One region of the Ligilactobacillus salivarius genome, then DNA from elsewhere that is predicted to be linked to it. Evidence: predicted binding sites of a transcription regulator. Region 1 holds the regulator's gene; each other region holds the start of a gene.
What was found. The regulator Rex, encoded in region 1, represses fermentation and respiration genes when NADH is low (regulators of the CRP and FNR family bind a similar motif). The targets are predictions, from matches to a motif close to TTGTGAANTANTTCACAA.
Positions count from the first base shown of each region.

Region 1 (3,220 bases):
TACTTTGAGCTCTTTTAGTTGTGGAAGCTCGAACTAAGTTTTTATTAACAAAATCCTCTAATTTTTGAATTTTCACTTGTTGCTTTTCATATTCTTTCCATTGAGTACGCAAGCGAGAAGCTTTTTCTTCAATATAATGAGAATAATTTCCAACATAATGACTAGAATGTTGATGACTTAATTCATAAACTTCATTGACAACTTTATCTAAGAAGTAGCGGTCATGTGAAACAATTAAAAGGGCACCGGTATAACCTTGGATATAATTTTCTAACCAAGTCAAAGTTTCAATGTCGAGGTGGTTAGTAGGTTCGTCAAGGATTAATAAATCACGTTTTTCTAAAAGTAATTTAGCTAAAGCTAAACGAGTTTTTTGTCCACCTGATAAGTCAGAAACCATTTTTCCATAGTCTTCTTCAAAGAATTGGAAACCATGTAAAACAGCTTTTACTTCATTTTCATAACCATAACCATTATTTTCTTGGAAGTCATGTTGTAATTGATCATATTGATTTAATAATTGTTGATATTCCTTAGATTCATGTGGAATTGACGGAGAAGCAATCTTTTCTTCAAGTTGATGAATCTTAGCTTCCATCTTTTGCAAGGGTTCAAAGACACTTAACATTTCATCTAATACATTTTTAGTAGATTCTAATCCTGTATGTTGTGCTAAATATCCAATAGTTAAATCTCGTTTAGTAACGATTTTTCCTTCATCTGGAAGTGATTCACCGATTAACATTTTTATTAGTGTAGATTTTCCTGCTCCGTTGCGACCAACAAGTGCGATCTTGGAATTATCTTTTATATCAAGATTGACATTCTCAAAAAGGATATCTGCTCCAAAATGTCGGGCAACTTGCTGTGCTTGTAAAAGTAGCATAAAATCACCTTTTCTATTAATTTACTGTATTATAACACTAAGACGATTTATAGTGTAACATAGAAATTTCACAAATAAAAACGTTAAAGATGATAATTAAGCCAATATATTGTATAATTGTGGAGCTATGTGTTAAACTTATGTTAAATATTTCACGAAAAGAGGAAAGTCTAATGGCAGAAGTAAAGATTCCGCAGGCTACTGCAAAACGTCTACCGATATATTATCGTTATCTAAGACTATTATCTAATTCTGGAAAGAATAGAGTTTCTTCAACAGAATTAGCTGAAGCCGTAAAAGTAGATTCTGCTACTATTCGACGTGATTTTTCGTATTTTGGTGCTTTAGGTAAACGTGGTTACGGATATGATGTACAAAGTTTACTTGATTTTTTTACTAAGCAATTAAATCAAGATACGTTAACTAATGTTGCTTTGGTTGGGGTTGGTAATTTAGGACATGCTTTATTGAACTTTAATTTCCATCAAAGTAATCATGTAAGAATTAGTGCAGCATTTGATGTAAATGAAGATATTACGGGAACAATTCAAAGTGGAATTCCAGTATATCCAATGTCTGATATGAAAGAACAATTAAAGTTACAGCAAATTGAAATTGTAATTTTAACTGTTCCAGCTCCTGTAGCACAAAAAGTTACAGATGAGTTAGTGGAAGTTGGTGTAAGGGGAATATTGAATTTTACACCACTTAGAATTACTGTACCAGAAAATATACGTGTGCAAAATGTAGATTTGACGAATGAAATGGAAACTTTGATTTATTTCTTGAATCATTTTGGAAGCACAGAAGAGTAGTGTTACATAGAAGACCGAAATGAGTCTCAAAATAAAAATTGCTGAAGATTATGATGTTATCTAATCACATTAATCTTCAGCAATTTTTTGATATTAATAACTTCTAAAGCGATGATAGAAGTATAATAAACAAGTTTAGAAATATATGACTAAAAGTAGAAGTAATAATCGTTCCAGTCCGATAGTAAATATAGCAAAACAAAAGGCCAATACTAGCATAGATAAGGAAATGACCATCCATATGAGCTAAACTAAATAGAAGACTGGAAATTAAGGCAGCAGGTAGAAAAGGGATGAATCTTGAAAAATTTCCAAATAAAACTTTTCTAAAAATTAACTCTTCCATTACAGGTGCAACAATTCCAGGTACTAAAATGTAGTATGGGTAATGGTGAACAATTTCTAACAATAGGTTAGTATTAGCTGAATATGATGAAAAATGAAAAAGTCCTGATTCGATACGAGATAATCCAATTTGAATTATGAGGGCACCGACCATACCAAGGATACTCCAGAGTAAAATAGATTTAAGTTTAATAGTTTTATATTCTAATTTATTTTTAAAAGAGAATCTATGATTGAGATAAACAATAAACAACATGCAGAGTATTCCAATAATAGTTTCAACCAAATAAAAATTATGACTTTGATTATAAAAAATATTGAATATTGCTAACAAAATTTGATAACCAATATAGGTTAGCAATAAGGGAATAGAATTTCTTTGTTCCAAATTAATTATCACCTTTCATTTTTAAGTTTAATTGTACCATTAACAGGTCAAATAAAAAAATTAGCACTCTAATGTGTCGAGTGATAAAAAATACTTGCAATTTATATTTAAAGTGGTTATAGTATTAATTGTAGTTAGCACTCAAGAGTTGAGAGTGCTAAATGATACAGATGATTGATATTGGAGGGATTAGACGTGCTTAAACCATTAGGAGATCGCGTTGTTTTAAAAGTTCAAAAGGAAGAAGAACAATCCATTGGTGGAATTGTTATCGCAAGTAATGCAAAAGAAAAGCCTACAACAGGTGAAGTAATTGCTGTTGGTAACGGACGTATCTTAGACAATGGACAAAGGGTTGAACCTGAAGTAAAAGTTGGTCAATCAGTTGTTTTTGATAAGTATGCTGGTTCTGAAGTTAAATATGAAGGCGAAGAATATTTAGTAATCCGTGAAAATGACATTATTGCGGTTATAGATTAATTTTTAATTAATTTGAGGTGAAGAGATTTATGGCAAAGGAAATTAAGTTTTCAGAAGATGCTCGTTCAAAGATGTTGAAGGGTGTAGATAAATTAGCAAATACAGTAAAATCAACTATTGGTCCTAAAGGCCGTAATGTTGTTTTGGAACAATCTTATGGTTCCCCCACAATTACAAATGATGGTGTAACAATTGCTAAGGCTATTGATTTAGAAGATCATTTCGAAAATATGGGAGCAAAATTGGTGTCTGAAGTTGCTTCTAAGACAAATGATATTGCAGGTGATGGTACAACAACTGCTACTG
Region 1 is NZ_CP117983.1:1,241,490-1,244,709, reverse strand. Features, by position in the region: gene PTA89_RS06135 (ABC-F family ATP-binding cassette domain-containing protein) at 1-886, opposite strand, end outside; gene PTA89_RS06130 (redox-sensing transcriptional repressor Rex) at 1,060-1,701, shown strand; gene PTA89_RS06125 (CPBP family intramembrane glutamic endopeptidase) at 1,805-2,434, opposite strand; gene groES (co-chaperone GroES) at 2,630-2,914, shown strand; gene groL (chaperonin GroEL) at 2,944-3,220, shown strand, end outside.

Region 2 (3,220 bases), on a different replicon from region 1:
GAGTCAGCAGCAACAGACAATCCAGAAATACCTGTAGCAAAGCTACGATCTACTAATGTATCTTTCAATGCCATTTGTGCTGATTCATAGTAATACTTGTCATGCATGTAATGAATTGTGTTCAAAGCATTTACATAAATATCAGCAATCCATTCCATCATGTCATCGAATTTCTTCATGAATTCATCGTAGTCAATGTATTCTGAGCTAATTGGTTCGTATGCAGGACCTACTTGTTGTTTTGTAAGTTCATCCTTACCACCATTGATAGCATACAATACAGCCTTAGCTAGATTTGCACGAGCTCCGAAGAATTGCATACCATTTGCAATTGGTTGTGCAGATACACAGCAAGCAATGCCATAGTAGTCTGTTCCCCATGTCTTCATCATTAAGTCATCGTTTTCGTATTGAATTGTAGAACTTGCAATAGATACACTTGCAGCATAGTGCTTAAATGATTCAGGCAAACGATCAGACCAAAGTAATGTGATATTTGGTTCTGGTGCGGCACCCATATTATGCAATGTATTTAAGAAACGATATGATGTCTTAGTTACATGGTGACGTCCATCTAAGCCCATACCAGCAATTGATAATGTTGCCCAGATAGGGTTACCTGAGAATAGTGAGTTGTAAGCTGGTGTACGAATGAAGCATACCATTCTCAATTTCATTGTGAATTGGTCAATTAATTCTTGTGCTTCTTTTTCAGTTAAAATACCACGCTTCATATCACGTTCAATGTAAATATCGATGAATGAATCGATACGACCAATAGACATAGCAGCACCATTTTGTTGTTTAATAGATGCTAAATATCCAAAGTATAACCATTGAATTGCTTCTTTAGCTGTTGTAGCTGGTTTGGAAATGTCATAGCCATAAGACTCAGCCATAATCTTCATATCATTTAAGGCTTTGATTTGATCAGAAATCTCTTCACGCATTTGGATTATGTCGTTAGTCATCTCACCATCGCCACAATTTTCCAAATCTTTTTTCTTTTCTTCGATTAAACGATCAATACCATACAATGCAACACGTGGGAAGTCACCAATCAAACGGCCACGACCATATGCATCTGGTAGTCCAGTGATAATCTTGTTGTGGCGAGCTTTCATGATTTCGCTTGTGTATGCATCAAATACACCTTGGTTATGTGTCTTAGATAGCTTTTCAAATACGAAGTCTGTTTCTGGATCAATCTTAAATCCATAAGCTTCCAAAGCACCTTTAGCCATTCTGATACCACCATATGGCATAAGTGCACGTTTCATAGGTTTATCTGTTTGTAAACCAACAATCTTTTCTAATGACTTGTCTAAATAACCTGGTTTATGAGATGTAATTGTTGATACTACTTTTGTATCAGCTTCAAGAGGTCCACCATGTGCACGTTCTTTTAATTTTAAGTCGATTAATTTATCGTTTAACTTCGTTGTAGCTTCGGTTGGTCCTTCAAGGAAAGATTGATCTCCATCATATGGAGTGAAGTTATCTTGAATAAATTCACGAATATCAATTTCTTCTTTCCATTCTTTTCCTCTAAATCCTTCCCAAGCATCTTTTACATCAACGTTTTGCATTTGAGTCTTTTCAACCATACCCAAAGCCTCCTTTGTGATTTTTAAGAAAACGTTTTCTACACTGTTAATACTACACCTTAGTTAAATTAAATTCAATGAAAAATCGTTAACAATGTTTTTTATTTTCAAAAAATATTATAAACGCTATCATTTATTTTAATCATTATAAATGTTAATATGACAATATTTTTGACAACAGTTTATAAACTTTAAAAATGTGATTTATGTATCAAAATATAAATTTCATTAATTTTATTTTAGAATTTCTTAAAATTACAAAAAAAGACCCTATACCCAATAAAATTTAGGTATAGGACCTTTAAAAGTATCTATACTGACGCCCCTAAAATAAAGGTAACTAACGTCGTTAACAATCCGGTTATAACATTTCGTAAAATTGTTTTGCTAGTTGAAACCTCAGAGTTGTGTGTACAAACTACTGCATTAATTGATAATGAGGCAATCATCGCAATTAATGTAAATACCACGCGATGTTCTGGTCTTGCTAGAATCATCGTCAATAATGGAATCATTGCCCCAATTATAAATGAGCAGAAAGAACTGGCTGCAGCATGAAACGGCATTAAGATATCGTTCTTTTGCAATTTTATCGGACAATTTTCACAGTCTTCATTTTCCAACTGACTTTGTCTTTCCATTGTTTTTTCTTGAATATCTCTTTGGGTACTTACAGATATCCATTCTCCACCAGCCATTGAACAAGCTCCAGCTAGCATGCCAGACAAACCACTGATTAAAAGGGTCTTACTATTAAGATTAGCCCCTGCAGCACCTAACACGATTCCAGATACTGAAATAATCCCATCATTGGCACCTAAAATACTAGCCCTTATAACATTTAAGCTATCCCAAAAAAAATTAGTCTTAACTTTCAATACATACGTAACTTTCAATTTGTACACTTCCTCACGAAATATAAAAATAATACCGTTTTTATATACATATTTAAATTATATAAACCGCTTTCATTACGATTAAATTATACATCATATGAGTAATTAGTACTAATTTAGCAAAATTTATAATTATATACATGTTTCACAATAATATAAAAAAGCATACTTAAAAAGCATGCTTTTTTATAATTAACCTACACTACCATCCATTTGATACTCAATCAATCTATTCAATTCGACTGCATATTCCATTGGTAGTTCTTTAGTAAATGGTTCAACAAATCCCATAATAATCATTTCAGTAGCCTTTTCTTCAGAAATACCTCTACTCATCAAATAGTAAAGCTGATCTTCAGAAATTTTAGAAACTTTAGCTTCATGTTCCATTGAAACATTACTATTTAATACTTCATTAAATGGAATTGTATCACTTGAAGACTCATCATCCATAATGATAGTGTCACATTCAACGTGCGCAAACGAACCATCACTATCTCTATTAAACCTTACATACCCACGATAGTCAGCAATTCCTCCATCTTTACAGAGAGATTTTGATACAGTTGACGAATATGTATTCTTAGCATTATGAATCATTCTTGCACCAGTATCAGAGTCAATACCTTTGCCCGCAAATGCAATAGATAACATATTTCCATGTGCACCTTCACCATCTAAATAGATACTTGGATATTTCATAGTTACTTTAGAACC
Region 2 is NZ_CP117984.1:189,669-192,888, reverse strand. Features, by position in the region: gene pflB (formate C-acetyltransferase) at 1-1,607, opposite strand, end outside; gene PTA89_RS09875 (VIT1/CCC1 transporter family protein) at 1,919-2,503, opposite strand; gene sufB (Fe-S cluster assembly protein SufB) at 2,696-3,220, opposite strand, start outside.
Region 2: a site for Rex is predicted at 1,805-1,822, ahead of pflB (formate C-acetyltransferase). Genes of this name have one in related genera too.

Region 3 (3,220 bases), on a different replicon from region 1:
CACCCAAATGTAGCCACGTATAGTGTGGGAGCAACGAAGTTGCGCTATTACCACTGACCGTAAGGTCGTGAGCTACAAGCCCCATGTCTTTAGACTGGGGCAGTTGACATGCAATTTGGGCTGTAGGAATTGGAACTATTATCTCATTTTTCTTCCAGGGATCTATGATTAAGTGGTTTGACATACATGCATTTAAGCACCTTAAACATTATGATATCTAAAAAGCCTGATCTCGGTAAATTCCGAAATCAGGTTTATTTTTATGCTATATATAAAAAAGTTCAGATTATTAGGAATAATTCTTAATAGTCTGAACTTTATTTATTCTATTCACCTGGTTGATATTCTTTATCGATAATTAATACTGGCTTAATTGTCTTACCAGAAACAGAATCTTGATTTGCTTGATTGATATCTTCAAAATCATAGAATTTTTCAGTCTTGTCGAAATCAAACCATCCTAGTTTGTAGAATTCAATTAAACGAGGAATATCAATTTGAGGGATGGAGTCACCCATGTTTACACCAACAATCTTCTTGTCGTCTACACATAAATCATTCCAAGTAGAGATTTCAATTAAGTGTGGTGTTACTGCAATTGCTGCACATGTACCACCTTGTGCTAAAGCGTCAACTCCATTCTTAATAACTGCTGGCAAACCTGTTGTATCTATAGTCCAATCTACACCATATCCATTGGTTAATTCTTTAATCTTAGCAACTGCATCTTCTTCCTTGCTGTTAATAGTATGAGTTGCTCCTAACTCTTTAGCAAGTTCCAATCTTTCAGGTACAATATCCACTGCGATAACTTTGATACATCCAGAAATACGACCTGCCATCATAGCAGCTAAACCTACAGCACCTGTACCAAATACTGCAATTGTGTCACCTGGTTTTGGTTTCAAAGTATTTAATACTGTTCCAGAGCCTGTAACATAGCCACATCCTAATGGTCCAAGTTTACGTAAGTCTAGATTTTTATCAACCTTTACAGCGTTGCGTTGATCTACCACTGTAGTTGTTGTGAATGATGACTGATTAAACATATCAGAAATATGCTTACCATTTTCTTGAAAATGATCATCACCATCTGCACGAGTTCCTGACAAATTATATTTAGCATAACTTCTACATTGAGTTGGTACACCTTTCAAACAGTTATCACATGTTCCATCTGAGTAGAAGGAAAGAATTACATGGTCACCTGGTTTAAAGTTTTTAACTTCACTACCAACTTTTTCAACAATTCCTGAACCTTCATGACCTAGAATAACTGGATAACCTAGCGAGGCATCGCCCTTACGGATGGCTTCATCGGAATGACAGATACCTGATGCTACCATGTGAATTTGTAAGTCTGTTGGTCCTACTTCATGAAGATCAATATTATCTTTAATTTCAAATGGTGCTCCCACTTCTTCTACTACTGCTGCTTTTATTTTCATAATTAATTACCACCTTTGATATCGTTTACGATTATATTTTATTAATTTGTGAATTCTTTTTCAATATCAAAAATAGTTAATTTGAGTGTCATTTTTTAATGTTATCTTAGCTTAGTTACCTCATTAAAGTTTAAAATGACTTCATTATAATTTTTCGTTAATACATTTATGTATATAAATGTACAAAAAATAAATTTCTTACATATACTTTATATATTTATCTATACAATGTTTAAGAACAGATATTATACCAATATTTTTTGGCCATCTATAAGATATAACCTATGTTAAAAATAACAAATTAGTAAAGATAGAGTTTATCATGATATAATATTAGTAAAAATATTTAGGATGTGATTTTATGAAATTGATTAATGAATTTACCGTTACTTTTATGGCTTTTTTTGCAATTATGAATCCCATTGCTAATTTACCTGTCTTTATTAGTTTAACAAGTGGTCAAAATCTAAAAACAGTTAAGAATATAGCCTTCCATGCACTAACAATTGCCGTAATTATCGTTTCTATTTTTGCATTAGGCGGGAAAACTATACTTAATATTTTTGGAATTAATTTAGCCGCCTTACGAATTGTTGGTGGATTCTTAGTGGGGCTAATTGGCTATCACATGTTACAAGGTAATACTTCTTCTTTACAACACAATGTTTCATCAAAAGAACCAAAAATTGACAATAATATCAATATTGCAGTGTCACCATTAGCTATGCCTATTTTAGCCGGCCCTGGAACAATTGCAACAACTATGAATTTAGCAGTATCTATCAATCCTTTAATTATTATAATTTCTTTTATAACATTATCAATAATCACTTATTTCTTATTTACTTACAGCGAGCTAGTTGTGGCTAAACTAGGACAAAATTTAATGAATGTTATTACTAGAATGATGGGTTTAATTTTAGCAACGATTGGCGTTCATATGGCTATTCTAGGATTACAATCAGCTTTTCCTATTTTTAAATAAAAGTTTTAATTAGTTCAACTTTAAAATTTATAATATACTCCCTTAGAAAATAATTTCTATGAAGTGTCTTACAATTGTTAGACAAAGTTTAACGATTGTAAGGCACTTCACAGTCAGGATGTTTTTCTTTTTCTCTCAAGGCATATCATTTGCTACTTACTAATAGTAAGGTATATAATAAAAGCGATTACTTATTTATGGAGGTATTAAAATGGCATTAACAGACACCTATAAATTAAATAATGGTGTAGAGATTCCTGTTGTCGGTTTCGGTACATGGCAAACTCCAGATGGCAAGGTTGCTCGTGAATCTGTAAAAACTGCACTTGAAGTTGGTTATCGTCATATTGACACAGCGGCAGCTTATGGCAATGAAGTTAGTGTAGGCCAAGGTATCAAAGAAAGCGGTATTAACCGTCATGATATTTTCTTGACAACTAAACTTTGGAACGATTCTCATGGTTATAAAGCTACTAAAAAAGCTATTGATTTAAGTTTACAAAAACTAGATACTGATTATTTAGATCTATACTTAATTCACTGGCCAAGTCCGGCAGCTGTTCGTGAGCATTGGGCCGAACTAAATGCTGAAAGCTGGCAAGCTATGGAAGAAGCCGTTAAAGCTGGTAAAATTCGTGCAATTGGTGTTTCCAATTTCCGTAGACACCACCTAGAGGAATTATTGAAGACTGCTAATATCGTTCCTGCAGTTAACCAAAACTACTTAAATCCTAGTGATCTTCAACCAGATGTACTAGCTGCTAATAAGGAACACGATATTTTAAAT
Region 3 is NZ_CP117984.1:85,955-89,174, forward strand. Features, by position in the region: gene PTA89_RS09300 (NAD(P)-dependent alcohol dehydrogenase) at 327-1,448, opposite strand; gene PTA89_RS09305 (MarC family protein) at 1,810-2,433, shown strand; gene PTA89_RS09310 (aldo/keto reductase) at 2,645-3,220, shown strand, end outside.
Region 3: a site for Rex is predicted at 1,495-1,512, ahead of PTA89_RS09300 (NAD(P)-dependent alcohol dehydrogenase). Genes of this name have one in related genera too.